Mesorhizobium shangrilense: one gene and its partner. The protein of the gene in region 1 interacts with the protein of each later gene in a pairwise test. Links are inferred from orthologs where the notes say so. Each region holds a gene or a part of one and is shown on either strand. Other genes may lie near its edges.

Region 1 (14,887 bases):
CCGCGCATGATGATCGAGCCGCGGCCGGTCGAGTAGGCCGAGTAGATGCCGGAGCGACCGAGAATAAGCCCGCCGGTCGGGAAATCCGGTCCGGGAATGATCTCCATCAACTCCGGCAGATCGATTGCCGGATTATCGATGAGCGCTATGGCGCCGTCCACGACCTCCGACAGGTTGTGCGGCGGGATGTTGGTCGCCATGCCGACGGCGATGCCGCCCGACCCGCTGACGAGCAGGTTTGGATAGCGCGCGGGCAGGACCTTCGGCTCGCTGTCGGTACCGTCATAGTTCTCCTGGAAATCGACCGTGTCCTTGTCGATGTCTTCAAGCAGTTCGTGGGCGACCTTGGTCAGGCGCGCCTCGGTGTAGCGCATGGCCGCCGGCGGATCGCCGTCGATGGAGCCGAAATTGCCCTGCCCGTCGATCAGCGGCACGCGCATGGACCAGTCCTGCGCCATGCGCACCAACGCGTCATAGATCGAGGCGTCGCCGTGCGGGTGATACTTACCCATCACGTCGGACACCGGACGCGCCGACTTCACATGCTTGCGGTTCCAGTGATAGCCGCTCTCGTGCGAGGCGTAGAGGATACGCCGATGCACCGGCTTAAGCCCGTCGCGCACGTCCGGCAGCGCACGGCTGACGATGACGCTCATCGCGTAGTCGAGATAGGACCGCTGCATCTCCTCGATGATGGAGATGGGCTCGATATCGGAGGGACCGCCTTCAGAACCGGGCGGCGTTTTCTGGTCTGTCAAAACGGATCACAAAAGTTGGGAATCACTTGATCCTTATATAGGAACACTATCGCCTTCTCCAATGCCGTCGAAGCTTTTCCAACGACGATTTCCATCGTTATTTCAAAAGGATATTAGACTGCTTCACGACGCCGCAAGGAAGCGGCGTACTGCGCGCAAGGTTTCCGGAACAATGGAAGCCGTGGCCGCTGGTCTGGCGCGCCGTCTGGCTTCACGATAGCTTTGCACCGGGGGAGATCCGCAGCGTGCCCAATTTCGACAGCCTGTTCAACGCTTTCGTGACGATCCTGGTGACCATTGATCCGCCGGGCCTGGCGCCGCTTTTCCTGGCGGTGACGCGGGGCATGAACCGCCAGCAACGCTATCAGGTGTCCATCCGCGCCTCGGTCATCGGATTCGGCGTGCTGGCGGTGTTCGCGCTGATGGGCGCCGCCATCCTGGCCGCCTTCGGCATCACGCTGCCGGCCTTCCGAGTCGCAGGCGGCCTGCTGCTCTTCTTCATTGCCTTCGAGATGGTGTTCGAGCGGCGCAACGAGCGCAAGGAAAAGAGCGCCGACACGGCGATCACCAAAGACCACATCCACAACGTCGCGGCCTTCCCCCTGGCCATTCCGCTGATCGCCGGTCCCGGCGCGATTTCCGCCACGGTGCTGCTGTCCGGCGGCATGCCGACCACCGCCGGCCAGATTGCACTGGTCGCCATCATTCTCGTCTGCCTGCTGATCACTTATCTCGTCTTCGTGCTCGCCGAGCGCATCGACAGCCTGCTCGGGGAGACCGGCCGCTCTATCCTCACGCGCCTGCTCGGCGTGATCCTGGCGGCGCTTGCGGTTCAGTTCGTCGCCGACGGCGTCAAGGCGCTGATGGCTATCTGAGGGCACAGCAGCGGAGCCGAACATGGTTTCCGATCTCACCCGTCACCGGCGCGACTTCTGGCAGTATTTTGCCGACACCCTTCCGGAGCTCAACGTTCGCATGCAGCGCGGCAACGAGCACTCGCGCTGGCTGGCCGTCGGCCATCGGCCGCTGGTCATCGCCCACTACATCGCCAACGCCGGCGTCGGGCTGTTCATTCGCGGCGAGGCCGGAGAGCCGACCTGGCGCGTGCGCGAGTTTCTGTTCCCGCACCGCGAATTCCTTGCCAGACGCCTGGACCGGCCCGGCCTCAAGCTGGGCAACATGTTCCTGCTGCCGAATAGCGTACGCCTGGACATGACCGATCGGAGCAACTGGCAGCGGGCGACGGCGTGGTTCGCGCAAAACTCGCCAGTCTACGAAACAGTGTTCACCGACTTGCAATCGAAACGGGAGGGCTGGCCGGACGAGCGCCCTCCACCACCCGATCTGAGATCAAACACACGATGACACAGGACAGGACAACCGCCGGTGCCGAACCCATGACCGCCAAGCACGGCCCACATCCAGCACGATTGCTTGGCGCGGAACCGGTCGTCTTCGTGACGGATTTCCCCGAATCCCTCGCCTTCTATACCGGCGCGCTCGGCTTTCAGGTGGCCTTTACCTATGGCGATCCGCCCTTTTACGGCCAGGTCCGGCGCGACGCTGCGCGCCTGAACCTTCGCCATGTCGACGCTGCTGTCATCGATCCGGCGCAGCCGGCGCGAAGATCTGCTGTCGGCGGCGATCACGCTGCGCGATCTCGACGCCCTCTTCATGGAGTTTCGTCAGGCGGGCGTCCTCTTCCACCAGACGCCGCGCACCGAGCCATGGGGCGCAAGAACCTTCATCGTGATCGATCCCGACGAAAATCTCATCCTATTCGCCAGCGACGATGCCTGAGAGCCTGCCGCGGCATTGGCCGCGATACGGGCCATAGCGCCGCCTGGCAAACGCGCCGCGCGCGTTGCGCCAGTGTGCCTTTCGACTTGTTTCGGCTGGGTTGTGGGTCTATCTCAGGGCAACAATGTTCGCTCGACTCCCACGAGCATATGAAAGGTTCGCGCCAATGAGCGGCATCAACGAATACATCGACAATGAGGTCAAGGGCAGCGACGTGGTGCTGTTCATGAAGGGCACGCCGGGCTTCCCGCAGTGCGGCTTCTCGGGACAAGTCGTGCAGATCCTCGACTACCTGGGCGTCGAGTACAAGGGCGTCAACGTGCTGACCTCGAACGACCTTCGCCAGGGCATCAAGGACTATTCCAACTGGCCGACCATCCCGCAGCTCTATGTGAAGGGCGAATTCGTCGGCGGCTGCGACATCATCCGCGAGATGTTCCAGGCAGGCGAGCTCCAGAGCTTCCTGGAGGACAAGGGTGTGAGCGTCAAAGGCGCCGTGTGATCTCCAGATCATGAATTGAGGTCCCGTCACGCGGGGCCGCTAAGAATGCGCCGGTAGTCCGGCGCATTTCCTTTCCGGCATTGACGCGAGACATCGAATGGACCAGCAGAGATCCGCACCTTCGCAAGCGGCCTTCGGCATTCCGCAGTGGGAGTTCATCACAATCGCGGCAGCGCTGATGGCGCTCAATGCGCTGGCCATCGACATCATGCTGCCCGGCCTGCAGGAGATCGGCGCCAGCCTCGGGGTCGAGAATGAGAATCATCGCCAATATGTGATTTCGGCCTATTTCGCCGGCCTCGCCTTCGCCTTGCTCGCCTATGGCCCGTCGTCGGATCGCTTCGGCCGGCGCGCACCTCTGCTGTTCGGCCTTGGCGTCTACATCGTGGCCGCGTTCGCGGCAGCCTTCTCGACCGATTTCACCACGCTGCTCGTGCTACGCTTCATCCAGGGCATCGGCGCAGCCTCGACGCGGGTCATCGCCGTGTCCATGGTGCGCGACCGCTTCGGCGGGCGTCAGATGGCCGAAATCATGTCGCTGATCTTCATGGTGTTCATGGTCATCCCGGTCGTGGCGCCGGGCATCGGTCAGATCGTCATGCTGTTCGCCGAATGGCACTGGATTTTCATCTGCATGGCCGTCATTGCGCTGGCCATCATGGCATGGGCGGCGATCCGCCTACCTGAGACCCTGCCGGCCGAACACCGGCGTCCTATGGATATCGGATCCGTCGGACGCGGCTTCGCGGCCGTGCTGACCAACCGGCTGTCGCTGTTCTATACGCTGGCCTCGACGATCCTTTTCGGCGCGCTGTTCGGCTTCATCAATTCGGCCCAGCAGGTCTATGTCGGCATCTATGGACTGGGCGTCTGGTTCCCCGTCATCTTTGCTGCGATCGCCGGCATGATGGCGGTGTCGTCCTTTCTCAATTCACGGCTGGTCGGGACGCTCGGCATGCGCAGGCTGTCGCACGGCGCACTGCTTGGCTTCCTGGGGGTCAGTGTGATCTGGCTCGCCTGGTCGCTCGTAGGCGTCATTCCGCTCGCCGCCTTCGTGCTCCTCTTTGCGGCCGCAATGTTCCAGTTCGGCTGGATCGGATCGAATTTCAACGCGATCGCGATGGAACCGCTCGGCCACATTGCCGGAACAGCGGCGTCCGTCCAGGGGTTTTTCCAGACGCTGGGGGGCGGACTGATCGGCGCGTTCATCGGACAGTCGTTCGACGGAACGACGACGCCGCTTGCCGCCGGCTTCTGCGGCGTCGCCCTGTTGGGATTGACGATGGTCCTGATCGGCGAACGCGGCAAGCTGTTCACGGCTAGCCACAAGCCAACCCGCTAGGACCTACTCCGCCCACAGCTCTTCGCGCAGCTCGCGCCAGCTGTCGCGGTCCGGCGCGACCAGCAGCCCGCCGTCGACATGACCCGGCATATAGGAGCTACCATCGATACGTGCGGAGTATCCTCCAGCCTCCTGGTGGATCAGCACGCCGGCCAGGTGGTCCCAGGGCATCAGCTTGTTGTAGACGACGAAGTGGCCGAAGCCGCTGGCCAGCAGGCGGTATTCGTGCGCTGCGCACCGGTAGCCGAACTGCGCGAGGCTCTTGGCCTGGTTCTTCGCCATGCGCGAGCGCATCGGCTCCTTGAGATAGTGCCAGGAGACGGCGCCCGTCATCTGCGAGATGGGGGCGGGCGCGGCGACCCGAACTGGCGCCTGTGAGCCGTCGGTCGATCTGACATGGCTTCCCGCACCCTTTGCGCCGATCAGCCAATCCCGGCCGAGCGGGTCATGGATGAGACCGGCGACTGTCTCCCCATTCGCCACGACGGCGAGCATAACGCCGAACAGCGGGACGCCTGATGCGAAGTTGAACGTGCCGTCGACCGGATCGATGACAAAGGCCAGCTCTGCATCGGAGAGACCCGGGAGAAGCGAGTTGTCCCGCTCGTGCGCCTCTTCGCCGACGATCAGGGCGTCTGGGAACTTCTGCTTGAGTTCGGCGGTGATCATGAGTTCAGCGCGTTCGTCGGCTTCGGTCACGAGATCGGCGGCCGAAGTCTTCTGGCGGATGTCGTCGGGCGAGAGCCGCCGGAAGCGCGGCATGATCTCCGCAGTCGCTGCACGGGCTAGAAGATCGGCAAGCCAGTCGATGTCGGCGTCGCGGAAAGTCGTCACTCAATTCTCCTTGTCATTCGGCTGCGCGAGCGTAAGCCCGGCAAAGTCGAAGAGCCTGCGGTCCAAAAGGTGCGAGGGCTTCACGTTGCTCAAGGCCCGCAGCATCGTCTCCTTGCGACCCGGCATCCGGCGCTCGATGTCGTCGAGCATGGCCTTCATGGCGTTGCGCTGCAGTCCGTCCTGGCTGCCGCAAAGATCGCACGGAATGATCGGAAAGCGCATGTGCTCGGCGAAGCGGGCGAGATCGGCCTCGGCGCAATAACTCAACGGCCGGAGCACCATCACGTCGCCTTCGTCGTTCAGGAGCTTCGGCGGCATCGCCGACATGCGGCCGCCGTGGAAGAGATTCATGAAGAACGTCTCGAGGATATCCTCGCGGTGGTGGCCCAGCACCAGGGCAGAGCACCCCTCCTCCCGCGCGATGCGGTAGAGGTGTCCCCGGCGCAGCCGCGAGCAGAGCGAACAGTAAGTCTGGCTCTGCGGGATCTTCTCGGTCACCACTGAGTAGGTATCACGATACTCGATCCGATGTTCGATACCCAGCCCGTCGAGAAAGTCGGGCAGGACATGCTTGGGAAAATTGGGCTGCCCCTGGTCCAGATTGCAGGCCAGAAGGTCAACCGGCAGCAGGCCGCGCCATTTGAGATCGAGGAGCACCGCGAGCAGCCCGTAGGAGTCCTTGCCGCCGGACAGCGCGACCAGCCATCTCTCGCCGGCGTTCGCCATGGCGAAATCCTCGATCGCCTGGCGGGTCAGACGCAGCAGCCGCTTGCGCAGCTTGTTGAACTCGACCGACGAAGGCGCGCTGCGGAACATCGGGTGGCACCCGTCTTCCGGCAGATCCTCGATCAATTCCGACATCATGTTCATGGCGCGGGCGCTCCTGTCGCGAAGCGCTCTAGTCGACCTCGCCGACAAAGAAAAGGCCGCCTGGAGGCGGCCATTTCGATCGAAGGCGTCTGATCGGTCACATCACGATCACGTGCGTGCCCATCTTCACGCGAGAGTAGAGGTCCTTCACATGCTCGTTGACCATGCGGAAGCAACCGTTGGACGAGTTGGTGCCGATAGTCTCCGGCTGATTGGTTCCGTGGATGCGCAGGTAGGTGTCCTTCCTGCCCTGGTAGAGGTAGATGGCGCGCGCGCCGAGCGGATTGCTCGGACCGCCCGCCATGCCGTCCTTGTACTGACCATACTTGTGCGGCTCCCGCTTCTGCATGTCCTGCGTCGGGATCCAGCGCGGCCATTCCTGCTTGTCTCCGACGGTGACATTGCCCTTGAACTGCAGCCCCTCGCGTCCGACGGCGATCGCATAGCGACGCGCCTTCGACGAGGACTGGACCAGGTAGAGGTAGCGGGCGGAGGTATCGATGACGATTGTGCCGGCCTCGTATCCGGGAAACTGAACTGTCTGCGGCTCGAAGTCGGCCCTGACCTTGAATTTGCGTCTTGCCTCCTGCTGCTCCAGCGCCGCGTCCAGGGCGCGCGTCTCCGGAAGCATCGACGCAGTCGGGGCGGCGCCGAACAGACCGAGGAACCCGGTCTTCTGGGGCGTCGCCAGCGTCTCGCTGCGAAGCTCACCGTTGTTTCCGGTGCGCGCAATGTCCATCGACGCAAGTTGGGCGAGTTCGGCCTGGCGTGATGCCTCGGCGGCGCGGACGCGGGCCTGATTAGCGTCCTCAATCGCCTTCAGCTTGGCCAGACGTGCGTCTTCCCTGGCCTTTTCCTTCGCAAGCTTGGCCGCGAGAGCTGCGTCTGCCTTTGCCTTCGCAGCCTGCTGCTTCTCCTCGAGAGCCTTGGCCTTTGCGGCGAGGCGCTCCTGCTCGGCCTTGGCCTTGGCTGCCTTCTTCAGCTCCGCAGCCTTGGCGGCCGCTGCTTTCTTCTCGGCAAGCTCCTTGGCACGAGCAAGCTTCTTCGCCTCTTCGGCCTTCTTCTTCTCGGCGAGCTTCTTGTCCGCCTCGGCCTTGGCCTTTGCTGCCAGCTTCTGCTTCTCGGCCGCCTTGGCCTTTGCGGCGGCCTCGCGCGCCTTCTTCTCAGCCGCCTTCTTCTCGGCGGGTGTCATCTCTTTGGCAGTCTTGGCGTTCTTCCTGACCTTGGCGGGGTCCTGGGCGGAGGCTGTCGCCTCCGTCTTGAGAATGGATGTGAAAATCTTGCTTTCCGCGAAGGCCGGCGAACTGACGCCGATCAACGCGCAGAGGCTCAACGCGACGAAGCCACGGAGTTGCATGAGAAAAATCCCGAGTATGCTCTAATGTTTTTGAACGCGCGCCAAGGGCACCGAACATATCTCCCCCCGGCCGCCGGCACTCATAATCGAACTGCTTGTGACGACTCAAGCGCAGACATGCAACACTCGGATGCGCATTGCTTTTCCGACGGGCAAATCACGCGAGTGTGATCGAATCACAACAAGCCCGCATACAATTTGTTGCGGGCCTGCCAGGAAATGTTTGAGGAGCGCTACTGGCCCGTGGGGACCTGCGGCTGCGCGGGTGCGGCCGGCGCCTGCGATTCGCCGGCGGGAACCGTCGCAGAGCCGGCGGGAGCCGGAGCGGTGTCGGTGCTCTCCGCAGGAGCAGGGACAGCCGGCGCGGTGGAGCTGCCGCCAAGCTGGTCAAGCACGCCGGCGCCGCCGCTCTGGCCCTGGCCGCTCTGCGCGGGCACGCGGTCAAGGATGTCGATCGGACGGTCCGAATAGCGCGCAATGATCGACAGCGTCAGCGAGGTGGCGAAGAACGCGATGGCAAGGATGCCGGTGGTGCGCGTGAGCGCGTTCGCCGCGCCGCGGGCCGTCATGAAGCCCGAACCGCCGCCGATGCCCAGTCCCCCGCCTTCCGAGCGTTGCAGCAGAACGACGCCGACCAACGCCAGCACGACCATGAGGTGGATGACAATGATGATTGTTTGCATGGTCGTTCCAAAAGCTAGTCGCAAGCGGGCCGGATGACGCGCTCGATGGAGGCGGCTCAGTACAATGGTTTCATTGCAAATCCAAGCCCCGCGCGAATATGGGGCGGGGCAGGCGAATTGCAACCGCGACGGTCACATCGCGCGATAGGCTTCCGCAATGCCAAGAAAGTCGGCTGCCTTCAGGCTGGCGCCACCGACAAGCGCGCCATCGACATTGGCGACTCCCAGCAGCTCGACCGCATTCGACGGCTTGACCGAGCCGCCATAGAGAATGCGCAATTTCGCTGCTTCGCCACCCACTTTGTCGTGAAGCCGGGCCCGGATGTGGGCATGCGCCTCGGCAACATCCGAGGCGGTCGGCGTCAGCCCGGTACCGATGGCCCAGACCGGTTCATAGGCCACGATCGTGTTGTTCGCATCCGCGCCCGGCGGAACGGAGCCCACGATCTGGCGGGCCAGCACGTCGAGCGTGGCGCCCGATTCGCGTTCGGCCTGCGTCTCGCCGATGCACACGACGGCTACCAGCCCGGCCCGCCATGCCGCCTCGGCCTTCGCACGGACGATGTCATCGGTTTCTCCATGATCCGTCCGGCGCTCGGAGTGGCCGACGATGACATGCGAAGCGCCCGCATCCTTCAACATCTCAGCAGCAATGTCGCCCGTGTGGGCGCCGCTCGGCTTCGGATGACAATCCTGTCCCCCGACCTTCAGCGGCGTGCTCGCCGCGATAGCCGCGGCGCGGTGAAGCAAGGTCGCAGGCACGCAAATCAGCGCCTCCGTTTCGGCATCCAGCCCGCCCATGAAACCATGGCCGATGCTTCTCAGCTCATCGAGCTGCGGGCCCGCGCCGTTCATCTTCCAGTTCCCCGCCACCAGCGGGCGAATGCCAGGTGTCATCAGCCGATCTCCAGTAGGCCGGTCCCCGGCCGCGCGGGGCTTCACTAGCAAAATCAGGCCACAAAGCAATCGACACTGGCGGCGAAGGACGCTATTGCGCTTGCCAGGAACAGCGCACAACAATGCGCAACACCGGATTTTGCGATGCTTGACAGTCTTAGAAAAGCCGCCGGAACATGGGTGGCAAAGCTTCTTTTGCTCCTCCTCGTGGGCAGCTTTGCCGTATGGGGGATCTCCGGCCAGCTGGTGACCGGCATGGGCGGCAACAGCGTCATCGTGGCAGGCGGCACCGAGGTGTCCGCCACGGACTACCGCCTCGCCTACGACCGACAGCTTTCGGTCATGTCGCAGCAGTTCGGGACGCGCATCACCCGCGACCAGGCGACGGCGCTGGGCATCGACAACCAGGTGCTGGCGCAACTGGTCGCTGGCGCCGTGCTGGACGAACAGGCGCGCAAGCTCGGTCTCGGAGTTTCACGGGATCGCGTCGCCGCCCTCACCGTCGAGGATCCGGCGTTCCAGGGTCCCGACGGCAGGTTCGATCGCAACCAGTTCGACTATGTGCTGCGTCAGGTCGGAATGCGCCCGGAGGATTACCTGACCAATCGTGAGCAGGTGGCCGTGCGCCAGCAGATCGTCGAAGCGGTTTCGGACGGACTGACAGCGCCAGATGCGTTTTTCCGCGCTCTCGCTTTGTACGAGGGCGAGGATCGTACGGTCGATTTCGTCGTGCTGCCCAGCAGTCTGGTCGAGCCGATTGAAGATCCGTCCGCCGACGTGCTCGCAAAGTGGTTCGAGGACCGCAAGGCGAACTATGGAGCGCCCGAGTACCGCAAGATCTCCTACGTCAAGCTTGAGCCGGAGGACATCGCCGACGAGTCGGCTATTACCGACGATCAGGTCGCCAAGGACTACGAGGCCAGCAAGGCGCGATACACGACGGCCGAGACGCGCAGGATCGAGCAGCTCGTGTTTGCCTCCGAAGAGGCTGCCCAGGCTGCGGCCGACAGCCTGAAGGCCGGCTCCACCTTCGATCAGGTCGTCGCCGCGGAAGGCAAGTCGATGGGCGACGTTCAGATGGGAGCGTTGACGAAGGACAAGGTGCCAGATCCCGCCGTCGCCGAGGCCGCGTTCAAGCTCCAGGCCAATGAAGTGAGCCCCATCATCAAGGGTTCATTCGGCCCCATGCTCGTCCGCGTCACCGAAATCACGCCCGAGACGGTCAAGTCGCTGGACGACGTGAAGACGGAGATCCGGAAGGCCCTGGCGCTCGCCGAGGCCAACCGCATCCTGCTCGACGTTCATGACAGCTACGAGGATGCGCGCGCCGGCGGCGACAGCCTGCAAGATGCCGCCACGAAGCTCAATCTCAAGGTGACGACCATCGACGCCATCGATCGCACCGCACAGCGCCCCGATGGCACGATCGTCGACGACATCCCGGAATCGGCGGCCCTTCTCGCCGCGGCATTCGAATCCGAGGCGAACGTCGAGAACGACCCGATCAACATCGGCAGCAACGGCTTCGTCTTCTTCGAGGTCGAAGGGATAACGCCGGCGCGGGAACGCATGCTGGACGAAGTTCGGGAAAAGGTTGTCGCCGACTGGAAGGTCGCCGAAGTCGCGGCTCGCCTCGGCGCGAAGGCGACCGAGCTCGAGAAGCGCCTGAAGGATGGCGCCACACTGGACACCATCGCAGCCGAGCTGAAGCTGGAGAAGCAGACGAAGCGCGGACTGAAGCGCCAGGCAGACGATGCGGATTTCGGCCGCACGGGCGTCGCGGCGGCTTTCGGCGTCCCGGAGAAGGGCGTGGGCCTCACTCCCGCCCCGACCGACGGCGGACAAATTCTCTTCCAGGTCTCCGAGGTGTTCGAGCCTGCCGGCGCCGATGCCAGCACCCTGCCCGAGCAGACCCGTACCTCGCTTTCGCAGGGGCTGGCCGATGATCTGCTCGACCAGCTGGTGGCACGGCTCCAGGCCGAATACGACGTCGAGGTCGACCAGGGCGCTATCCAGCGCGCACTGAGCTTCTGAACCCAAATGAGCGCGCTCAAGCCATACATAGCAAAGGCAGCCGGCGCCCAGTCGCTGACCTTCGAGGAAGCCAGGGACGCCTTCGACATCATCATGTCGGGCGACGCCACCCCGGGACAGGTCGGCGGCTTCCTGATGGCGCTGCGGGTGCGCGGCGAGTCCGTCGACGAGATCGCGGGCGCTGTGGCGACCATGCGTGACAAGATGCTGCGCGTCGAGGCGCCCGCCGACGCCATCGACATCGTCGGAACCGGCGGAGACAATTCGCACAGCGTCAACATCTCTACGGCGTCGGCATTCGTGGTGGCCGGCTGCGGCGTCCCAGTCGCCAAGCACGGCAATCGCGCCCTCTCCTCCTCAACCGGATCCGCGGATGTGCTGACGTCGCTTGGCGTCAGGCTCGACCTTGGGCCGGAGATGATCAGCCGTTGCGTCAACGAGGCCGGCATCGGCTTCATGTTCGCGCCGGCGCATCACCCCGCCATGAAGCACGTTGGTCCGGTGCGGGCCGAACTGGGGACGCGCACCATCTTCAACCTGCTCGGGCCGCTCTCCAACCCGGCCGGTGTCAGCCGGCAGCTGGTCGGCGTCTTCGCACCTGAGTGGGTGGGGCCGGTTGCCGAGACGCTTCGCAACCTCGGCGCGGAGACGGCCTGGGTGGTCCATGGCGACGGCTTCGACGAGATCACGGCGACAGGCGAGACCCAGGTGTCACGGCTCGCCAACGGCGGCATTGAAACTCTCGTGCTGAAGCCAGAGGACCTTGGCCTGAAGCGCCATGCCCGCGAGGCATTGCGTGGTGGCGACGCCGCCTTCAACGCGCAGGCCCTGCATGCGGTCCTCACCGGCCAGCAGGGGGCATACCGCGACACCGTCCTGATGAATGCAGGAGCAGCGCTGGTCGTCGCCACCAAGGCCGAAACACTCCAAAGCGGTATTGAGCAGGCTGCAGCATCCATAGACAGTGGCCGCGCTGTCGGCGTTCTCGAAACCCTCAAGCGCGTATCAAACGCTTGAACCGGCAGGCGTGACGATGGCCGATATTCTCAAACGCATCGAATCCTACAAGCGCGACGAGATCGAAGCTGCAAAGTCGCGCGAACCAATCGCCGAACTCAAGGCGCGCATCGCCGACCAGGACGCTCCGCGAGGCTTTCTGCGCGCCCTCGAAGCGCGGCGTGCGGCGCAGTCGTTTGGGCTTATCGCCGAGATCAAGAAAGCGAGTCCGTCGAAGGGCCTGATCCGGCCGGATTTCGATCCACCCTCGCTGGCGCAGGCTTACGAGGCCGGCGGCGCAGCCTGCCTGTCCGTGCTCACCGATGCGCCATCCTTCCAGGGCGCACCGGAGTTTTTGACCGCCGCGCGGGCGGCAACGCGTCTGCCTGCACTGCGCAAGGACTTCATGTTCGAGCCTTACCAGGTGTACGAGGCGCGCGCCTGGGGCGCGGACGCCATCCTGATCATCATGGCCAGCGTCGATGACGGCATGGCGCGCGAATTGGAGAGCACCGCCTTCGAACTTGGCATGGACGCCCTGATCGAGGTGCATGACGAGGCCGAGACCGAGCGCGCGCTCAAGCTGTCGTCGCGCCTCATCGGCATCAACAACCGCAATTTGCGGACCTTCGAGGTCAGCCTGACGACCTCGGAGCGGCTGGCTGGCATGATCCCGGACGATCGCCTGCTGGTCGGCGAAAGCGGCATCTTCACCCACGAGGACTGCGCGCGACTGGCGCGCTCCGGCATTACGACGTTCCTGGTCGGCGAGAGCCTCATGCGACAGCAGGACGTCACGGCGGCGACGCGCCTGCTGCTCGGAGGCGCGCCCGCCGGCGCGACCGCGGGCTGAAGCCATGACGGCCGGACCGAAACTCACCCATCTCACCGCCTCGGGCGAGGCGCACATGGTCGACGTGGGCGCGAAGGCCGAAACCGAACGCACGGCGATCGCGGAGGGCGCGGTATCGATGAAGCGCGAGACGCTCGAGATGATCCTCGCCGGCGACGCCAAGAAGGGCGACGTGCTCGGCGCCGCGCGCATTGCCGGCATCATGGCCGCCAAGCGCACGCACGAACTCGTCCCGCTGTGCCATCCTCTCCTCCTCACCAAGGTCACCGTCGACATAGAGCCGGATTCCAATCTGCCGGGCCTGCGCGTGACCGCCCTCGCCCGGGTCACCGGCAAGACGGGCGTTGAGATGGAGGCGCTGACCGCCGCCTCGATCGCCTGCCTGACGATCTACGACATGGCCAAGGCGGTCGACCGCGGCATGGTCATTTCGGACATCCGGCTCCTGCGGAAAACCGGCGGCAAGTCCGGCGATTTCCAGGCAGATTGAAGCAATGTCGCTCCTGCCCGTCGAAGACGCCCTCACCCGCCTGCTCGACGGCGCCAAACCGAGACCCGCAGAAACGGTGGCCCTGAACCGGGCCGCCGGGCGCGTTCTCGCCGCCGACGTGAAGGCGCGCCGTACGCAGCCGCCGTTCGACGCGTCGGCCATGGACGGCTACGCTGTCCGCTGGAGCGACACCGCCACCCTTCCCGCGAAGCTCAAGGTCATCGGCCAGGCGCCAGCCGGCAGACCCTTTCAAGGCAAGATCGGCGCCGGGCAGGCCGTGCGCATCTTCACCGGCGCTCCGGTGCCCGAGGGCGCGGACACCGTGGTGATCCAGGAGAACACCAGGGCTGTCCCGGGCGCGGTCGAGATCGTTGAAGCCACCCTGAAAGGCCGGAACATCCGCGCCCGCGGTCTCGATTTCGCGGAAGGCGATATTCTTCTCGAGAAGGGCCGCCTCATCGACCCGGCAGCGCTGTCGCTGGCCGCCGCGGGCAACAACGCCACGCTCGAGGTCGTTGGACGGCCGCTTGTCGCCATCATCGCCACGGGCGACGAGCTTCTGCCGCCGGGCAGCGATCCCGGGCCAGGGCAGATCATCGCCTCGAACGGTTACGGTGTGGCCGCGATCGCGGAGCAGGCCGGCGCTGACGTGCTGGATCTCGGCATCGCGCCGGACGATGTGACGGCTGTCTCCGCGCTGGTCCGTCGCGCGCTCGCGGCGAAGGCGGACGTGATCGTCACGCTCGGAGGGGCCTCCGTCGGCGATCACGACCTCGTTCATGAGGCGCTGACGGGCGAAGGCATGACGCTCGATTTCTGGAAGATCGCCATGCGCCCGGGGAAACCGCTGATGTTCGGCCGGCTCGGCGCCACCCGCTGCATCGGCCTCCCCGGCAATCCGGTAGCCAGCCTTGTCTGCTCGCTGGTGTTCCTAAAACCGCTGCTGGCAAGCCTTTCCGGCGCCGCGCGGTCTGCGAGGCTGCTTGAGGGCGAACTCGAAACGCCGATGTCCGCAAATGACCACCGACAGGACTATATCCGCGCGGTCGTCAGTGAGACGCCTCGCGGCCTGAGCGCAGCACCCTTCCCTGTCCAGGATTCGTCCATGCTGCGAACGATGGCGACCGCCAACGCGCTGATCGTACGCGAACCCCATGCGCCAGCCGCGCCCGCTGGGGCGATGTGCCGGCTGATCCGCTTTCGCTGAACAGTCCGCTGTACGCCTTTGACGGCTGACGCCGGCTCAATGGGGTCGGGCCGGCGGGTATCCGAAAGCGTGCTTGTGTCTCCGACAGCCGTTCAGTCGAGGCCAAGCAGGGCAAGGCTGTCGCGGTGAATGATCTCTTCGATCTTGTCCTGCGGCACACGGGGCATCCTGGTGCCTTCGAGGATGTCGTTCACCCCCCGAAGCCCGGCCATGGTCTCGGCGGGCGTGGCGATGGGAAAATCCGAACCGAACAGGATCTTGTCC
Region 2 (14,965 bases), 1.7 Mb from region 1 along the record:
TCTCGGCGTTCTCGGCCCAGGTGATCACGGTGCGCGGGCTCATGACGGTTGACAGGTCGCCGTTCACGAAGGCCGAGCGCGTCATGTCGGCGATGCGGACCATCTTGTTGACGATCTCCTTGCCCTTGGCGTCGCGGTAGTGCTTGGCCTTGGCGAGAACGATGTTCACCTCGTTGTCGTGCGGCAGGTAGTTCAGCGTCGTCACGATCGACCAGCGGTCCATCTGCGCCTGGTTGATCTGCTGGGTGCCGTGATAGAGGCCCGTCGTGTCGCCGAGGCCCACCGTATTGGCGGTGGCGAACAGGCGGAAGGCCGGATGCGGCCGGATCACGCGGCTTTGATCGAGAAGCGTCAGGCGGCCCGACGACTCCAGCACGCGCTGGATGACGAACATCACATCGGGACGTCCCGCGTCGTACTCGTCGAAGCAGAGCGCGACATTGTGCTGGTAGGCCCAGGGCAGGATGCCGTCGCGGAACTCGGTCACCTGCTTGCCTTCCGACAGCACGATCGCGTCCTTGCCGACGAGATCGATGCGGCTGACGTGGCTGTCGAGGTTGACGCGGACCATCGGCCAGTTGAGCCGAGCGGCGACCTGCTCGATGTGGGTCGACTTGCCGGTGCCGTGATAGCCCGACACCATGACGCGGCGGTTGTAGGCGAAGCCGGCCAGGATCGCCATCGTGGTCTGGCGGTCGAACAGGTAGTCGGGATCGATGTCGGGAACGTGCTCGGTGGCGACCGAATAGGCCGGCACGACCATCTTGGACTCGAAGCCGAAGACTTCCTTCACCGACACCGTCGTGTCCGGCAGATTTGCAATGTCGCGATCGATCTTGTTCATCCCAGCCTCATGCCGGCTGCTTGGGATCAGCCGGTATCACATCATCTCTAGTCGGAGGCGGTCTTTATCAGACCCTTTGCTCAACACAAACCAGCTTGTTTGAGCAGACGGTAGGCCTGCAGCACGTCGCGGAACCGGTCTTCCGAACCTCTGTCGCCGCCATTCGCATCGGGATGGTGGCGCTTCACCAGTTCCTTATAGCGGGCCTTGATGTCCGCGCCAGTCGCCTTTGTGTCAAGTCCAAGCGTTTCCAGCGCCTTGGCCTCAAGCGGCTTGGCCTGGCGCTGACGGGGCTCGGCGCGCCCGCCACCGAACATGTTGTACGGATCGCGGACGCGGTTGTAGTAGCCGGCGCGGCCGGAACGTATGTGCGAAAAATCCGACGCCGCCTTGGCGCCGCTGTTGGCGCCCATCACCCAGGTCGGTCGATGGCCGGTCAGCGCCTCCTTCTGGAAACGCGCGATCTCGCTATCGGAGACGCCCGAGAAATAGTTGAAGCCCTTGTTGTACTCGCGCACATGGTCGAAGCAGAACCGGAAGTATTCGCCCTCGCGCATGCGCCCGACCGGCGCACGGTGGGTGCCGGGCTCATCGCACCCGTCCCACTGGCAGCGCGGCGCGTGCGACTTCACCTCCGCCTGGCGGTCCGGGCGCACGCGAATCTTCTCGAAATATTTCGAATAGGTAGACATGGTTCGACTGAATTATGGGGCGTTCGCCGCGGGATACAAGAATTGACATTCGGGGCGCGATGGACCTAACCGCTGAATCGCGTGGGCGCAATCCGCGCATGCGTGCCATTGTGTCGGATGGGTCACATTTGGTGAGTGGAGCCGAAAATGTCCATACAGTCCTCGATCGAGACGAAGCTCACTGAGGCTTTTGCGCCAGTGCGGCTCAAGGTCCTCAACGAGAGCCACCTCCATGCCGGCCACCAGGAGTCCTTCGATGGCACCGGCGAGACGCATTTCCGCGTCCGCATAGAGGCTCCGGCCTTTGCCGGCATGAGCCGGATCGCCCGTCACCGTGCGGTCAACGACCTTCTTGCGCCCGAACTGAAGGCTGGTCTCCACGCCTTGGCCATCGAGGCCGCCGCGCCCGGCGAAGCCACGCGCTGGTAGCCCGCACCCGGGCATCCCAGGGAACTCAATTTCCGGCAAACGCGTTTCTGGTCCTGAAAGGAGAGGGCCATGGAACACATTGCTGCCCTTTTGCTCATCGTCGGATGCTCGGGCGACCTCCAGGAATGCCGGGAGCTGCCCGCCCCTACCCCCATTTTCGAGACGATGGAGGAGTGCGCCGCCGTGCTCCCGTCGACGCTGAAGAGCGCGCGCGGAAAAGATTCACGGGTTTTCGCGGACTGCGTGTATGTTGATCCCGCAATGGAAGAAGAGGACGCGGTGCTGGAATGGGACGTCACCAAGGACGGACGTCTCGTCGCCAGCATAACGGCCGTTAGTGACGTTGTTGTCGCCTCCGGGCGGCGGGCGGAAGACGGCGTCCGACAGGAATAGTGCAGGAAGCATATTTTTCAGGGCTTTTCTGGCCCATTTTTTCGGGAGAGAGGGATGAGAGCAGTGATTCTCGCCATGGCTGCGGCCATGGCGCTTTCCGCATGCACGACGGCAGAGCAGGACGTCGGCGTCGGCGCGGCGGTGGGCGCGACAGCGGGCGCCATCATCAGCGGTGACGTCGAAGGCGCGCTGGTCGGCGGCGCGGTGGGTGCGCTGGCTGGGTACCTCGTCACCAGGCAGCGCGACGGCCGCTGCCTCTATCGCGACCGCCGCACTGGCGAGCGTTACGTGTCGCGCTGCCCCAAAGGCTATTGAGCGGCGCTACCGTAGAAAACATCATCAGGCCGGCCATCGCCGGCCTGATTGCATATCAAGAACGAAATTTTCAGCCGACCACGGCGCCCGGGCCGGGAACCGCGCCGGGCGGGCATTTGCCCAGGATGATCATGCCCAGCACCTCGTCCTTGGTGACCTCCCCGGTGTGAGCCGTGCCGACGACCTGACCATTCTTCATCACGCAGACGCGATCGGCGAGATCGAACACGTCATGGATGTCGTGGCTGATGAGGAAGATACCGATGCCGTCCGATTTCAGCTGTTTCACCAGTTCGCCGACCTGCGCCGTCTCCTGCGGCCCGAGCGCGGCGGTCGGCTCGTCCATGATGAGGATGCGGGCGTTGAAGAGGATCGCCCGCGCAATCGCCACCGATTGCCGCTGGCCGCCGGAAAGCTTGATTACCGGATCCTTGAAGCGCTGGAATCGAGGATTGAGGCGGCCCATCACCTTGCGCGCCTCAGCCTCCATGGCGACGTCGTCGAGCGTGCCCCAGGCCGTCCTCAGTTCGCGGCCGAGGAACAGGTTGGCGGCCGCATCGACGTTGTCGGCGAGCGCCAGCGTCTGGTAGATCGTCTCGATGCCGTATTTCTTGGCGTCGCGCGGGTTGCCGATCGAGGCTTCCTCGCCATTGACGTGGATCGTGCCCGCATCGCGCTTGTAGGCGCCGGACAGGATCTTGATCAGCGTGGACTTTCCCGCACCATTATGGCCGAGGAGCGCAACCACCTCGCCGGGATAGAGATCGCAGGAGGCGTCGTCCACGGCGCGGATGCCGCCGAAGGCGATGGAGATGTTCTTCATCTCGACGAGCGGGGCAGCGGTCTCAGTCATCGGAGCGTCTCCCCTACACGCGCTTGCGGTACACGGTGTCGAGCCAGACGGCCACGACGAGGACAAGGCCGACCACGATGTTCTGCAGCGGCGTGTCGATGCCGAGCAGCACCATGCCCGACTGTAGCGACTGCATGAGCAGCGCGCCAAGCATAGCGCCGGCGATGGTGCCCGCGCCGCCGGCGAGCGATGTGCCGCCGATGACCGCCGCGGCAATGACCAGCAGTTCGTCCAGCGTGCCGAGCGCATTGGTGGCGGCGTTGAGGCGGGCGGTGGAGATCGAAGCGCTGATGGCGGCCAGCAGCCCCATCAGCATGAAGATCTTCATCGTCACCCAGCGCGTGTTGATGCCCGCGAGTGTCGCCGCCTCGGGATTGCCGCCGATGGCGAAGACGTAGCGGCCGAAGCGCGTGCGGGTCGCGATGAAGGTCATCACGATGCCCACCGCCACGGCGATGAGGACCGGGATGGCGATGCCGTGCGCGATGAACATGCCGCCCTCGGGAACTGTGATGCCGTTGGCCTCGGCATAACGCTTCACGATGTTGACCGGCCATGGATACGAATTGGCCACCCAGACCGCGCCGAGGATCGCCGCGCAGGTCACCGTCCCGAGGAAGACCTCCGCCCAGACCGGCCTGAGCGGGAACTTGAAGCGCTGGCGCTGGCGGCGGCCGCTGGCGAGCAGCGCGACGACGCCCAGACATGCGACGACCCCGACGATCCAGCTCCACGTCGCCCCGATGGCGCCTTGCGGCCCGCCGCCGAGCAGGCGGAACGTCGCGTCCATCGGCGCCACGGTGCGGCCGCTGGTCACCCACCATGCCGCGCCGCGCCAGACGAGCAGGCCGCCGAGCGTCACGATGAAGGCCGGGATGCCGAGATAGGCGATCAGGTAGCCCTGAAAGCCGCCGATCAGCAGGCCGACCAGCAGGCCGACGGCCACGGCGATGATCCAGATCCACGGGTCGCCGAGCGGGAAACCCATCACGCGGGGCAGGAATTCCGCCTGCGTCACGCCGATGATCATGCCGACAAAGCCGAGCAGCGAGCCGACCGACAGGTCGATGTTGCGGGTGACTATGACGAGCACCATGCCGGTCGCCATGATGGCGACGGAGGAGGACTGGACGGACAGGTTCCAGAGGTTGCGCGGGGTCAGGAACAGGCCGCCGGACATGAGGTGGAGGCCGATCCAGATGATCAGCAGCGCGCCCACCATGCCGAGCATGCGCGTGTCGAGTTCGGTTGCCTTGAGGAAGCGGCCCAGCGCGTTGAGTTCGGAGGCGCGCGCGGTATCGACCGGAGATCCGGACGTCGTGTCGGTCATGGCTTCCTCCCGCCGGCTCCCTGTCGTCAGGGTGTCCGGCCTCCCGATCTTAGAGAGACGCCGCGGTTTTCGTCAAACCGCGGCGTCCGTATCGATGCCGATTTTCGGCCTAGTTGCAGGCGGCGACCGAGCCGGCCGCCACGCCGGCGCAGACGACATCCTTGGTCACCCAGCCCGCGTCGATCACGACGTTCAGGTTGTCCTTGGTGATCGGCATCGGCGTCAGGAAGACCGACTTGGTCACGTTGCCGCCGGGCGTGGTGAAGTCGACGACGTTCGGGATGTCCGTCATCGCCTTGCCTTCGGCCAGCGATGAGGCGATTTCGCCTGCGGCCTTGCCGAGCTCGCGCGCATCCTTCCAGACAGAGACCGTCTGCGTGCCGAGCGCGACGCGGTTGAGGGCGGCATGGTCGCCGTCCTGACCGGAGACCGGCACCGAGCCCGCGAGGCCCTGCGCCTCGAGAGCCGCCACGACGCCGCCGGCGGTGCCGTCGTTGGAGGCCACGACCGCGTCGACCTTGTTGTCGTTGGTCGTCAGGATCTGCTCCATGTTCTTCTGCGCGTTGGCGGGCAGCCAGCCGTCGGTGTAGGCCTCGCCGACGTTCTTGATCTTGCCGGCATCGATGGCTTCCTTGAGGACCTCCATCTGCCCGGAGAACAGGAAGTCGGCGTTCGGATCGGCCGACGAGCCCTTGATGAAGGCGTAGTTGCCCTCCGGCTTGACCTTGAACACCTCGCGAGCCTGCATGCGGCCCACTTCCTTGTTGTCGAAGGTCAGGTAGAAGACGTCCTTGTTCTCGATCAGGCGGTCATAGCCGACGACCGGGATGCCCTCGGCGAGCGCCTTGTCGACGGCCGGGCCGATCGCGGAGGCGTCCTGCGAGAGGATGATGAGGGCGTTCGCGCCCTGGCTGATCAGGCTCTCGACGTCGGTGAGCTGCTTGGAGGCCGACGACTGCGCGTCGGCGGAGATGTACTTGTCGCCGGCGGCCTCGACCGCCGCCTTGATCGCGGCTTCGTCGGTCTTCCACCGCTCTTCCTGGAAATTCGACCAGGACACGCCGATGACCTTGTCCTTGGCCTCTGCGACTGCTGCCAGCGACAGCGTCATCGCAACACCCGCCAGCATGGCGGCTGCAAATGTCTTCATGATTTCCTCCCTGCATCGCGAGGATGCGAAAATCTGGCCGACGGCCCGTCAAAATGTACTTTATTTCGATCCTCGAAAAAATACTGTCCGAAACCTCAAAAGCTGTCAAGGCGATTTTGAAGAGGAATTCTTATTTTTTCGAGGGTCGAAATAAACAATGACATGACCGGCGAGTTCTGACAGACTTCTCCTGCGTCTCGACCGGTGGCAGGGAAGACGGCCGGCAAGCGCAGGGGAGGAAAGATGCAAACGGCGGTGAGAATCCGTCACGACGATCTGAGGCGGCGCAACCGCGCGGCCGTGATCGCGGCCGTCCGCCGCGCGGTCCATCCATCCCGGACAGAGATCGCAGCAGCGACGGGGCTCAGTCACTCGACGATCTCGGCAATCTCGTCCGACCTCCTCCAGGAGGGCATCTTGGCCGAACCGAAGGCAACCGAGCCGTCCGCCCTGAAGCGGGGGCGGCCGCAGGTGGCCATCGGCCTCAACGCGGAAGCGGCCACCGTCGTGACGGTGGACCTGTCGCTGAACTCGCTATCGGCAGCCCTGTTCGACTATGGCGGAACGGTGCTGGCCGCCGAAAAGCGCCGCCTTCCAACCCTCGAAATGGCAGCCGCCGACCTGGTGCACGAGACCATCGGCATGGTCCGCGGGCTCTTCGAGATGCAGCCGTCGCGACAGGCGGCGGCCAAGCGCATCGTCGTATCGATCCAGGGCGTCACCGACGCCAGCGCCCGCAGCATGCTGTGGTCGCCGATCACGGTCCATGCGGACATCCCCTTCGCGGAAGCGCTCGAGGAAGCCTTCGGCGTCGCGACGACGGTCGAGAACGACTGCAACATGATGGCGTTCGCCCTGCGGTCCCGCGATCCCGAGATTTATCACGACGACTTCATCGCCATCCTGCTCTCGCACGGCATCGGCATGGGCATGATGCTGAAGGGCGAGCTGTTCACCGGCACGCATTCCTCGGGCGGCGAGTTCGGCCACATGATCCACCGGCCGGACGGCGCGCTCTGCCGCTGCGGACGGCGTGGCTGCATCGAGGCCTATGCCGGGAACTACGCGATCTGGCGCAAGGCCCATCACCAGCCGGAGGACGAGATGCCGAAGGCGGACGTCACCGACGCCGACATCACCGAACTCGCCGAGCAGGCCCGCCGCGCGGACGGTTCGGAACGCGAGGCGTTCCGTCGGGCAGGCGAAGCGCTCGGCTTCGGCCTGGGCAGCCTGTTCGCCATCATCGATCCGGCCCCCGTCGCCTTCATCGGCGTCGGCGCGACGGCCTTCGACCTGATGGAGCCAAGCCTGCGCGAAGCGATCGCGAAAACGGCCGGCGGCCAGCATTCAGGCTCCATCACTTTCCTCACCGAGCCCTACGAGGCGCCCATCATCCGCGAGGGTAGCGCCAAGCGCGCGCTGCAGTTCGTCGACGAGGGCATCTTCGCGCCCGGCGCGTTGCCCGCGGGAAAGGCCGTGGCATAAGGGAAGACTTCAGTCGGCTCTTGCCGCCGAGGGGTGCCCGGCAGGCAATATCCTGCCATGTATCGAATCAGGACCCCGGGCTATTCAAAGAAGAACCAGGTCATGCGTTGGGCGCTGCCCGACCGCGTGTTCTTCGCCTGCGGCGCATGCAATATCCTCGCCCATGCCTTCCTGGAGAGGCATCCCCGTCCCGGTCTCGACGTCCTTTGGATCAAGCCTGCGGAGGGCCACACCGGCAACCACATATTCGTGGCGGCCGCCGACTGGGTTTTCGACTACCACGGCTACTCGGACCGCGAGCGCTTCATCGCGCACACATGGCGCAGGGCGCGTCATTTCTGGCCGGGGTGGGACGCGGAGATCGTCCCGATCCCTCCCAAGGTCCTGACAAGCGAGGCGCGCTCGAAGACGATCCCCGGCCTGTGGTTGAGGGGACCGGAGCAGTTCCTCCACGACGCCCTGCCCCGCGCCCGGCGCTACCTGGAACGCTTCCCGGCGCCGCCGGACAGCGTTGGAACGGATGACGTACGCAGTTAACAGTCCCTATTCAGGATGCCATGCCCGTGCCGGCTGGCCGCGTTCGACGATGTAGAAATTGTCGCTCTCGACGAGCTCCCAGTCGCTGGCTGTACCATCGGGCCAGATGACGCGCACTTCCGGCTCTTCAGTGTCGCCGACGCCGAAATGCCACCAGCCGGTCTGCCCGCCGGCATGGCCGCCGCCGACAGTGATCTCGCGGCGCGTCACCTTTCCCGCGCAGCGCACTTCGATCCATGCGCCGATGGCGTCCCGGTTTGGTCCAGACTGCCTGAGTTCGACCTGCAGCCAGCGCCCGGCGCCGACGCTGGCGTTGCGCCAGACCTGGGCGCTCACCCCGCGATTGACGACGATGAGGTCCAGCAGTCCGTCCAAGTTGAAATCGGAGAGGGCGCCCCCGCGCGAGATCTCGGTGCTGGCGACGCCGGCCCTGTCGCCGGCTTCCTCGAACGTCCCGTCGGCGCGCTGCAGCAGGAGGTTGTTGGGGTCCTTGGCCGCAAAGTCCGGCATCTCGGCGACATTGCCCTTGGCGATGAACAGGTCGACGCGGCCGTCATTGTTCACGTCCTCGAACTGCGTGTGCCAGGCGGTGCTCGGCTTCAGGTCGTCGCCGATATAGGGGCGGTGCGCGGTGACGCCTTTGGCGTAGGCGACGTCCTTATAGTCGGGTTGCGGTGCGCCCTCCGTCGGCACGGCGGACAAGGTCTGCAGCTTGTTGTCGGCCATGCTGGTCAGGAAGTATTCGGGGTAGCCGTCGCCGTCGAGATCGGTGCTGGCGATGCCCATGCCCCAGATGCGCAGCGTCTTCCAGCCGTCGCCTGCGCCATACGCAACGGGCGGGTTGCCCGGCTCGACGCGCCAGAGCTGCTCCTGCCCGCCCTTGTAGTACTCGCGGTCATTGGAGACGCGCAGGCTCGGCGTGCCCGAGCGGTTCCAGTCGGTGAACAGCATGGAGAGCGCGCAGTAGCTGGGCGTGAGCGGCAACGGCGCGGCGAACTTCCTGCGCTCCCCGTCGGCGACGCCCGGCCGGTGTAGCCAGTTGTCCGTGCAAGAGCCCCACGGCACTGCCTGGGTGCGGTCGATGTAGTTGCCGACCGCCAGCGTCGGCCACTCGGCGTCGCGCTCCCAGGTGGCGGCGAAGGCGGTCGACCAGCCGTCCCCACCGTCGAAGCCCCACGTTTCGTTGGCGCGCTCGAAGCGGCAGCCGCCCAAGCCGCGCATAAGGACGTTCTCGCCTACCCTCAGAAGCGCCAGGTCTGTGTGGCCGTCGCCGTCGACGTCGAGAGGATAGGCGGCCGCGACCTTGTCCAGCTCGAGCCCGCTCGCCTCTGCTTCAAAGCGGAGCGCGCCGCCCTGCTTGCTGGCGTTGCGGTAGAATTTCGCGGGCGTCTCCCCGCCTGCCAGAAGCAGGTCCGCATAGCCGTCATCGTTGCAGTCGAAGGTGGCTGCGCCGCCGCCGACCATGTATTCCCAGTCGCCGGCATAGACGCTGTCGATGCCGGCGCTGGCCGTCTCCTCCACGAAGGTCGGGATGACGAAGGGCGCCTCCTCGGCGCGCGCTTCCGCGGCGAGCACCGACATCGACGACAGCAGAACGAGAAACCGACGCATGGCTATTTCCGCGTGTCGAGTGCGTTGACATAGGCGCCGATGCAGCGGCCCTGGTCGAGGCCCCGTTCGATCGCGTCGCGAAAATGGATGCCGCCGTAGAGGCGCGAGATGCCGGCCTCCTCGGCTGCTGCCCAGAAGCTCGGGAAGCTGCGCGGCTTTAGCCCGTCGGCGCTGTGGGTCGCGTCCTCGAAGGCATAGTCCGTGCCGAAGAGATCGGTGAGCACGGTGGCGGCGGCGCCCGACTGCGTGCTGTGGCCGCTGGGATACTCCGGGAATGGGGGCGTGTTGAGCAGGGCTTCCCACTTTGGATCGATGACCCGTCGGATGTAGGTGAGCGGCCGCACGAGGTCGTAGCGGAACTTGGCGTCCCAGCAGCCGATGAAGGCGTCGGCCATGGCGATGCCGAGGCGAGCCAGAACGTCCACCGTGGTCTCCGCGTCCGCGCCCTCGCCCTCCAGCACCTGCAGGGCGATCGAGATCCAGTGCCCGGGCGGCGTGGGCGAGAGCATCGGGTCGTCCGACCAGAACCGCGCGATGGCGCGCTGCTCGGGCGTCAGCCCCTTCACCGCGTCGTGGACCTCGAGCGCCTCCCGATAGAAGGGCGAGGTCTCTTCCTCGCTGTATTCGAGCGGAGGAGGTATGCCGCAGGCCGCACCGCTCGGCATCGCGAAGGGGCGCACCTTCCCCCAGTCGGGCAGGAGCGGCAGCTGCTGCTGCGCCACCAGGCTCGTCGGCACCCAGTGCGCCGGCCCTTCCGTGAGCTTGTATTCGTAGGGGAAGCCCATGTTCTCGATGGTCGCTCCGCCGTCCGTGCGCGACCAGGCGAGGATGTGCTCGGCCACCGCCCGGCCATAGGCGGTGCTGCGGCCGGCGACATCTTCGGCGACGCCCGAGGCTGCGGCCAAATGCAGGTTCCGTTCGACCAGCTTCAGCGCGCGTAGGCCGGTCGGTCCGGTGTTGGAGAAGAGCTCGCGCACGGCATGCGCCATCGCCGCCTGGACCACCACGGCGTCCGCATAGGCCGCGCCGTTCTCCCGCGCCGGAACGGGCTGCAGCCCGTTTAGCTGGCCCGCCAGGGAGCGCAGTCCGGCCGAGCCGCCGGCGATCGCCTCGAAGGCGGTCACTCCGAGATAGGCGAGCGCCCGGCTGGCGACCGGGGGCGAATAGGTCGGCGTGTGCCGCACCAGTTCGAGGACGAGACGGTTCCAGGCGAAGATGATGGGCTGGGGCTGGGAAGCAGGGGGCGCAGCCATGGCGGCGGGGACACGCGCGGCCAGACACGCGATCGTCGCGACGATCGCCACCGCAACCGTTCGGCGCGTTACCTCCACGTGCACCCTCCCCCAGGTTCCCGTCGTACGAAGGCCTCAGGTAAGCATGCCGCACCCGCCTCGGACAAGGCGGTTGCGGCCACTGCGAACTCGCAGTTCGTCAGTTCCAGGATAGCTGTTTCTTGGGCAACTTTTCGCCCGAGGCCACCTACCCGCTACGCCTCGTTGATGGCGTAGCCGGCGCCGCGGATGGTACGGATGACGTCCGGCATGCGGCCATTGTTGACAGCCTTGCGCAGCCGCCCGACGTGAACGTCGACCGTCCGCTCATCGATGTAGATCGTTTCGCCCCAGACATTGTCGAGGAGCTGGCCACGGGAAAAGACGCGGCCGGGATGCTGCATCATGAATTCCAGCAGGCGGAACTCTGTCGGGCCGAGCTTGATCTCGGTCTTCTTGCGATAGACCCGATGGGATTCGCGGTCGAGCACGATGTCGCCGACCTTGAGCACGCTGGACAGCACCTCGGGCTTGGCGCGGCGCAGCAGCGCACGCACGCGCGCCACGAACTCGGGCGTTGAGAACGGCTTCACGAGGTAGTCGTCAGCGCCCGTCGAGAGGCCGCGCACGCGGTCGCTCTCCTCGCCGCGCGCCGTCAGCATGATGACCGGCAGCCGCTCCGTCTCCGGCCGCATCCGCAGGCGGCGACAGAGCTCGATGCCGGACACCGCCGGAATCATCCAGTCGAGCACCAGCAGGTCGGGCACGTTCTCCTGCAGGCGAAGCTCGGCTTCGTCGCCGCGGGTGACGACCTCGACCTGGTAGCCTTCGGCCTCCAGATTGTAGCGGAGGAGTTCGCACAGCGGCTCCTCGTCCTCCACCACCATGACCTTGGGAGCAATCATCGGCCTGTCCTGCAGCTTCAGTCGGCGAGAGCCGACGCCGACGTTTCGTCGAGCTTCGGCCGGTTGAGCGGCAACTGCCTGCCGGTGATCACGAAATAGGCGTTCTCGGCGATGTTGGTGACATGGTCGCCGATGCGCTCCAGGTTCTTGGCGCAGAACAGGAGGTGCGTGCAGGCCGTGATGTTGCGCGGGTCCTCCATCATGTAGGTCAGCAGCTCGCGGAACACCGCGGTATACTTGGCGTCGATCTGGCGGTCGTCGACGCGCAGTTGGACAAGCGCCTCGGCATCCTTGCCGACATAGTGTTCGATGACGCCTTCGACCTGCTCGAGCACCTGGGCGGCCATCAGCTCGATGCTGTTGGACGGCGCCTTGGGGATGGCCGTCATTCCGACCGCGCCGACGCGCTTGGCGATGTTCTTGGCGAGATCTCCGATGCGTTCGAGATCGGCCGCCATGCGGATGGCCCCGACCACGGCGCGCAGGTCCTGCGCCATAGGCTGGCGCAGGGCGATCAGCCTGATCGCACGGTCGTCCAGCTCGCGCTGCTTGGTGTCCATGATCGCGTCGTCGGAGACGACACGCTGCCCCAACGCCACGTCGGAGGCCAAGAGCGCGCGGGTCGCGGCCTGCACCATCCGGCCGGCATGCTCGCCCATGTCGCGGATGAGCTGATGGATATGCTTCAGGTCCTCGTCGAAGGAGGAGACGGTGTGCTCGCCCATGATGTCCTCGGCGTCTAGAGTCGCGTCCACTCAGCCGAAACGGCCGGTGATGTAGTCCTGCGTGCGCTTGTCGTCGGGGTTGGTGAACATCTTGTCCGTCGCCCCTTCCTCGACCAGGTAGCCGAGGTGGAACATCGCGGTGCGCTGCGACACGCGCGCGGCCTGCTGCATGGAGTGCGTCACGATGACGATCGTGTAGTTCTGGCGCAGCTCGTCGATGAGTTCCTCCACCTTCGCCGTGGCGATCGGATCGAGCGCGGAACACGGCTCGTCCATCAGGATCACCTCGGGACTGACGGCGATCGCGCGGGCGATGCAGAGGCGCTGCTGCTGGCCGCCGGAAAGCCCTGTGCCGGGCTCGTGCAGGCGGTCCTTTACCTCGTTCCACAGCGCCGCCTTCTGCAGGCTGGACTCCACGATGCGGTCGAAATCGGCCTTGGTGCGGCCGAGCCCGTGGATGCGCGGTCCGTAGGCGACGTTCTCGTAGATCGACTTCGGAAACGGGTTGGGCTTCTGGAACACCATCCCGACGCGGGCGCGGAGTTCCACCACGTCGATGTTGCGGTCGTAGATGTCCTCGCCGTCCAACGTGATCTTGCCGCTGACGCGGGCGCTGTCGATGGTGTCGTTCATGCGGTTCAGGCAACGCAGGAATGTCGACTTGCCGCAGCCCGACGGGCCGATCAGCGCCGTCACCTGGTTCTCACGGACGTTCAGATCGACGTCGAACAGCGCCTGCTTCTCGCCGTAGTGCACGCAGACCTTCTCGCCGCGCAACTTGATCGGCTCGTTGGCCATCTCGTCCATGCTGCCGCTCACGGCTTTCTCGAGGGTCGTATCGGTCATGATGTTCATATCGTCACTTTCCCCTAGCCTTACCAGCGGCGCTCGAACTTCCGTCTCAGGACGATGGCGGTGATGTTCATCGCCATGAGGAAGACGAGCAGGATGATGATGGCGCCAGACATGCGCTCCACGAAGGCGCGCTCCGCCTCGTTGGCCCACATGTAGATCTGCACCGGCAGTGCGGTCGCCGGATCGAGCGGCGTCGTCGGATAGTCGGCGACGAAGGCCACCATGCCGATGAGCAGCAGCGGCGCCGTCTCGCCCAATGCGCGGGCCAGCCCGATGATGGTGCCGGTCAGGATGCCGGGCAGCGCCAGCGGCAGCACGTGATGGAACACCATCTGCATCTTCGAGGCGCCGAGGCCGAGTGCGGCCGATCGGATCGACGGCGGCACGGCGGCAAGTGCTGCGCGCGTGGCGATGATGATGGTGGGCAGCGTCATCAGCGTCAGCACCAGGCCGCCGACCAGCGACGCAGAGCGCGGCATGCCAAGGAAATTGACGAACACGGCGAGACCCAGCAGACCGAAGACGATCGACGGCACGGCAGCGAGGTTGTTGATGTTGACCTCGATGAGGTCGGTCAGCCGGGACTTCTTGGCGAATTCCTCGAGGTAGATCGACGCGGCGACACCGATCGGCAGCGCCAGCAGAAGCACGATCCCCATCATATAGAGTGAGCCGATGATTGCCACTCCCACGCCCGAGGTCTCGGGCCGGCTGGAGGCGCCGAAGGTGAACAGTCCGGTGTTGAAGCGCTCGGCCATCGCGCCTTCGGCCTTGAGCCGGTTCATCCACTCAACCTGCTGGTCGGAAACCTTGCGGCGCTTCTCGTCGACGGTGAGGTCGATCTGGCCCTTGTAGGCCGAATCGATGTTGGCGGCGGCGAGCAGGTCGACGTTGCGGGTGGTGCCGATGACGGACGGATCCGCGACGACGATGTTGCGCAGCTGGACGCGCACGCCGTCCGACAGGAAGCCTTTCAGTTTGCGGATCGCAGCCTTGTCCTTGGGATCGATCCCCAGCGCCTCGATCAGCGCGTTCTCGGCGAGTTTGGGATAGTTCGCCCGTATCAGCACATCCGGATCCGAGGCGCGCTTGCCCGACGGGTCGATGACCTTTTCATCGAAGGAGATCGGAAGGCTAACCGTCGTCTGCCAGAAGGCGGTGTGGCCCTTCGCGATGATCGAGACAAGCATGATCGCCAGGAAGACGAGGCCCACCGAGGCGGCCAGCACGCCGTAGAGGCGGAAGCGGCGCTCGGCGGCGTAGCGGCGCTTGATGCCGATGTCGCGGCGTGGGCGCGCGGCGGTTGGGGCGAGCGATCCGAGCGAGACGTCGGTCATTCGTACTGCTCCCGGTACTTGCGGACGATGTAGAGCGCGACGATGTTCATCACCAGCGTGACGAAGAACAGGGTGATGCCCAGCGCGAAGGCGACCAGCGTCTGCGGCGAGTTGAACTCGAGGTCGCCGGTGAGCTGGTTGACGATCTTGACGGTGATCGTCGTCATCGCCTCGAACGGGTTGAGCGTAAGGTTGGCGGCGACGCCGGCCGCGAGCACGACGATCATGGTTTC

The links.
Region 2: the proteins of grxD (region 1) and PD284_RS07665 interact in binary tests that used the Escherichia coli proteins (3 or more experiments, as listed by UniProt). The link is inferred for Mesorhizobium shangrilense from one-to-one orthologs.

The regions. Positions count from the first base shown.
Region 1 is NZ_JAQGPN010000001.1:3,273,825-3,288,711, forward strand. The notes cover bases 1,573-4,392. They hold grxD (Grx4 family monothiol glutaredoxin), read left to right. Parts: upstream 1,573-2,724; coding sequence 2,725-3,060; downstream 3,061-4,392. Other genes in these bases: PD284_RS15765 (MarC family protein), read left to right, coding at 1,573-1,633; PD284_RS15770 (hypothetical protein), read left to right, coding at 1,656-2,123; PD284_RS15780 (VOC family protein), read left to right, coding at 2,343-2,558; PD284_RS15790 (multidrug effflux MFS transporter), read left to right, coding at 3,158-4,392. Also shown: gyrA (DNA gyrase subunit A), read right to left, coding at 1-758; more of PD284_RS15765, read left to right, coding at 1,004-1,572; more of PD284_RS15790, read left to right, coding at 4,393-4,402; PD284_RS15795 (inositol monophosphatase family protein), read right to left, coding at 4,406-5,236; tRNA 2-thiocytidine(32) synthetase TtcA, read right to left, coding at 5,237-6,106; PD284_RS15805 (L,D-transpeptidase), read right to left, coding at 6,204-7,463; preprotein translocase subunit SecG, read right to left, coding at 7,697-8,146; tpiA (triose-phosphate isomerase), read right to left, coding at 8,279-9,043; PD284_RS15820 (SurA N-terminal domain-containing protein), read left to right, coding at 9,188-11,077; trpD (anthranilate phosphoribosyltransferase), read left to right, coding at 11,084-12,094; indole-3-glycerol phosphate synthase TrpC, read left to right, coding at 12,111-12,926; cyclic pyranopterin monophosphate synthase MoaC, read left to right, coding at 12,931-13,416; PD284_RS15840 (molybdopterin molybdotransferase MoeA), read left to right, coding at 13,421-14,623; PD284_RS15845 (amidohydrolase family protein), read right to left, coding at 14,716-14,887. UniProt on the Escherichia coli protein: Monothiol glutaredoxin involved in the biogenesis of iron-sulfur clusters.
Region 2 is NZ_JAQGPN010000001.1:1,536,185-1,551,149, reverse strand. The notes cover bases 427-3,324. They hold PD284_RS07665 (BolA family protein), read left to right. Parts: upstream 427-1,683; coding sequence 1,684-1,965; downstream 1,966-3,324. Other genes in these bases: PD284_RS07650 (ATP-binding cassette domain-containing protein), read right to left, coding at 2,744-3,324; PD284_RS07655 (YMGG-like glycine zipper-containing protein), read left to right, coding at 2,413-2,673; PD284_RS07660 (hypothetical protein), read left to right, coding at 2,035-2,358; PD284_RS07670 (J domain-containing protein), read right to left, coding at 925-1,536; cobS (cobaltochelatase subunit CobS), read right to left, coding at 427-844. Outside these bases: more of cobS, read right to left, coding at 1-426; more of PD284_RS07650, read right to left, coding at 3,325-3,526; PD284_RS07645 (sugar ABC transporter permease), read right to left, coding at 3,540-4,856; xylF (D-xylose ABC transporter substrate-binding protein), read right to left, coding at 4,966-6,006; PD284_RS07635 (ROK family protein), read left to right, coding at 6,250-7,491; PD284_RS07630 (hypothetical protein), read left to right, coding at 7,549-8,028; PD284_RS07625 (CRTAC1 family protein), read right to left, coding at 8,035-9,639; PD284_RS07620 (vanadium-dependent haloperoxidase), read right to left, coding at 9,642-10,970; phosphate regulon transcriptional regulator PhoB, read right to left, coding at 11,126-11,815; phosphate signaling complex protein PhoU, read right to left, coding at 11,833-12,540; phosphate ABC transporter ATP-binding protein PstB, read right to left, coding at 12,571-13,395; phosphate ABC transporter permease PstA, read right to left, coding at 13,416-14,732; phosphate ABC transporter permease subunit PstC, read right to left, coding at 14,729-14,965. UniProt on the Escherichia coli protein: Transcriptional regulator that plays an important role in general stress response. Has many effects on cell morphology, cell growth and cell division. Acts by regulating the transcription of many genes, including dacA (PBP-5), dacC (PBP-6), ampC and mreB.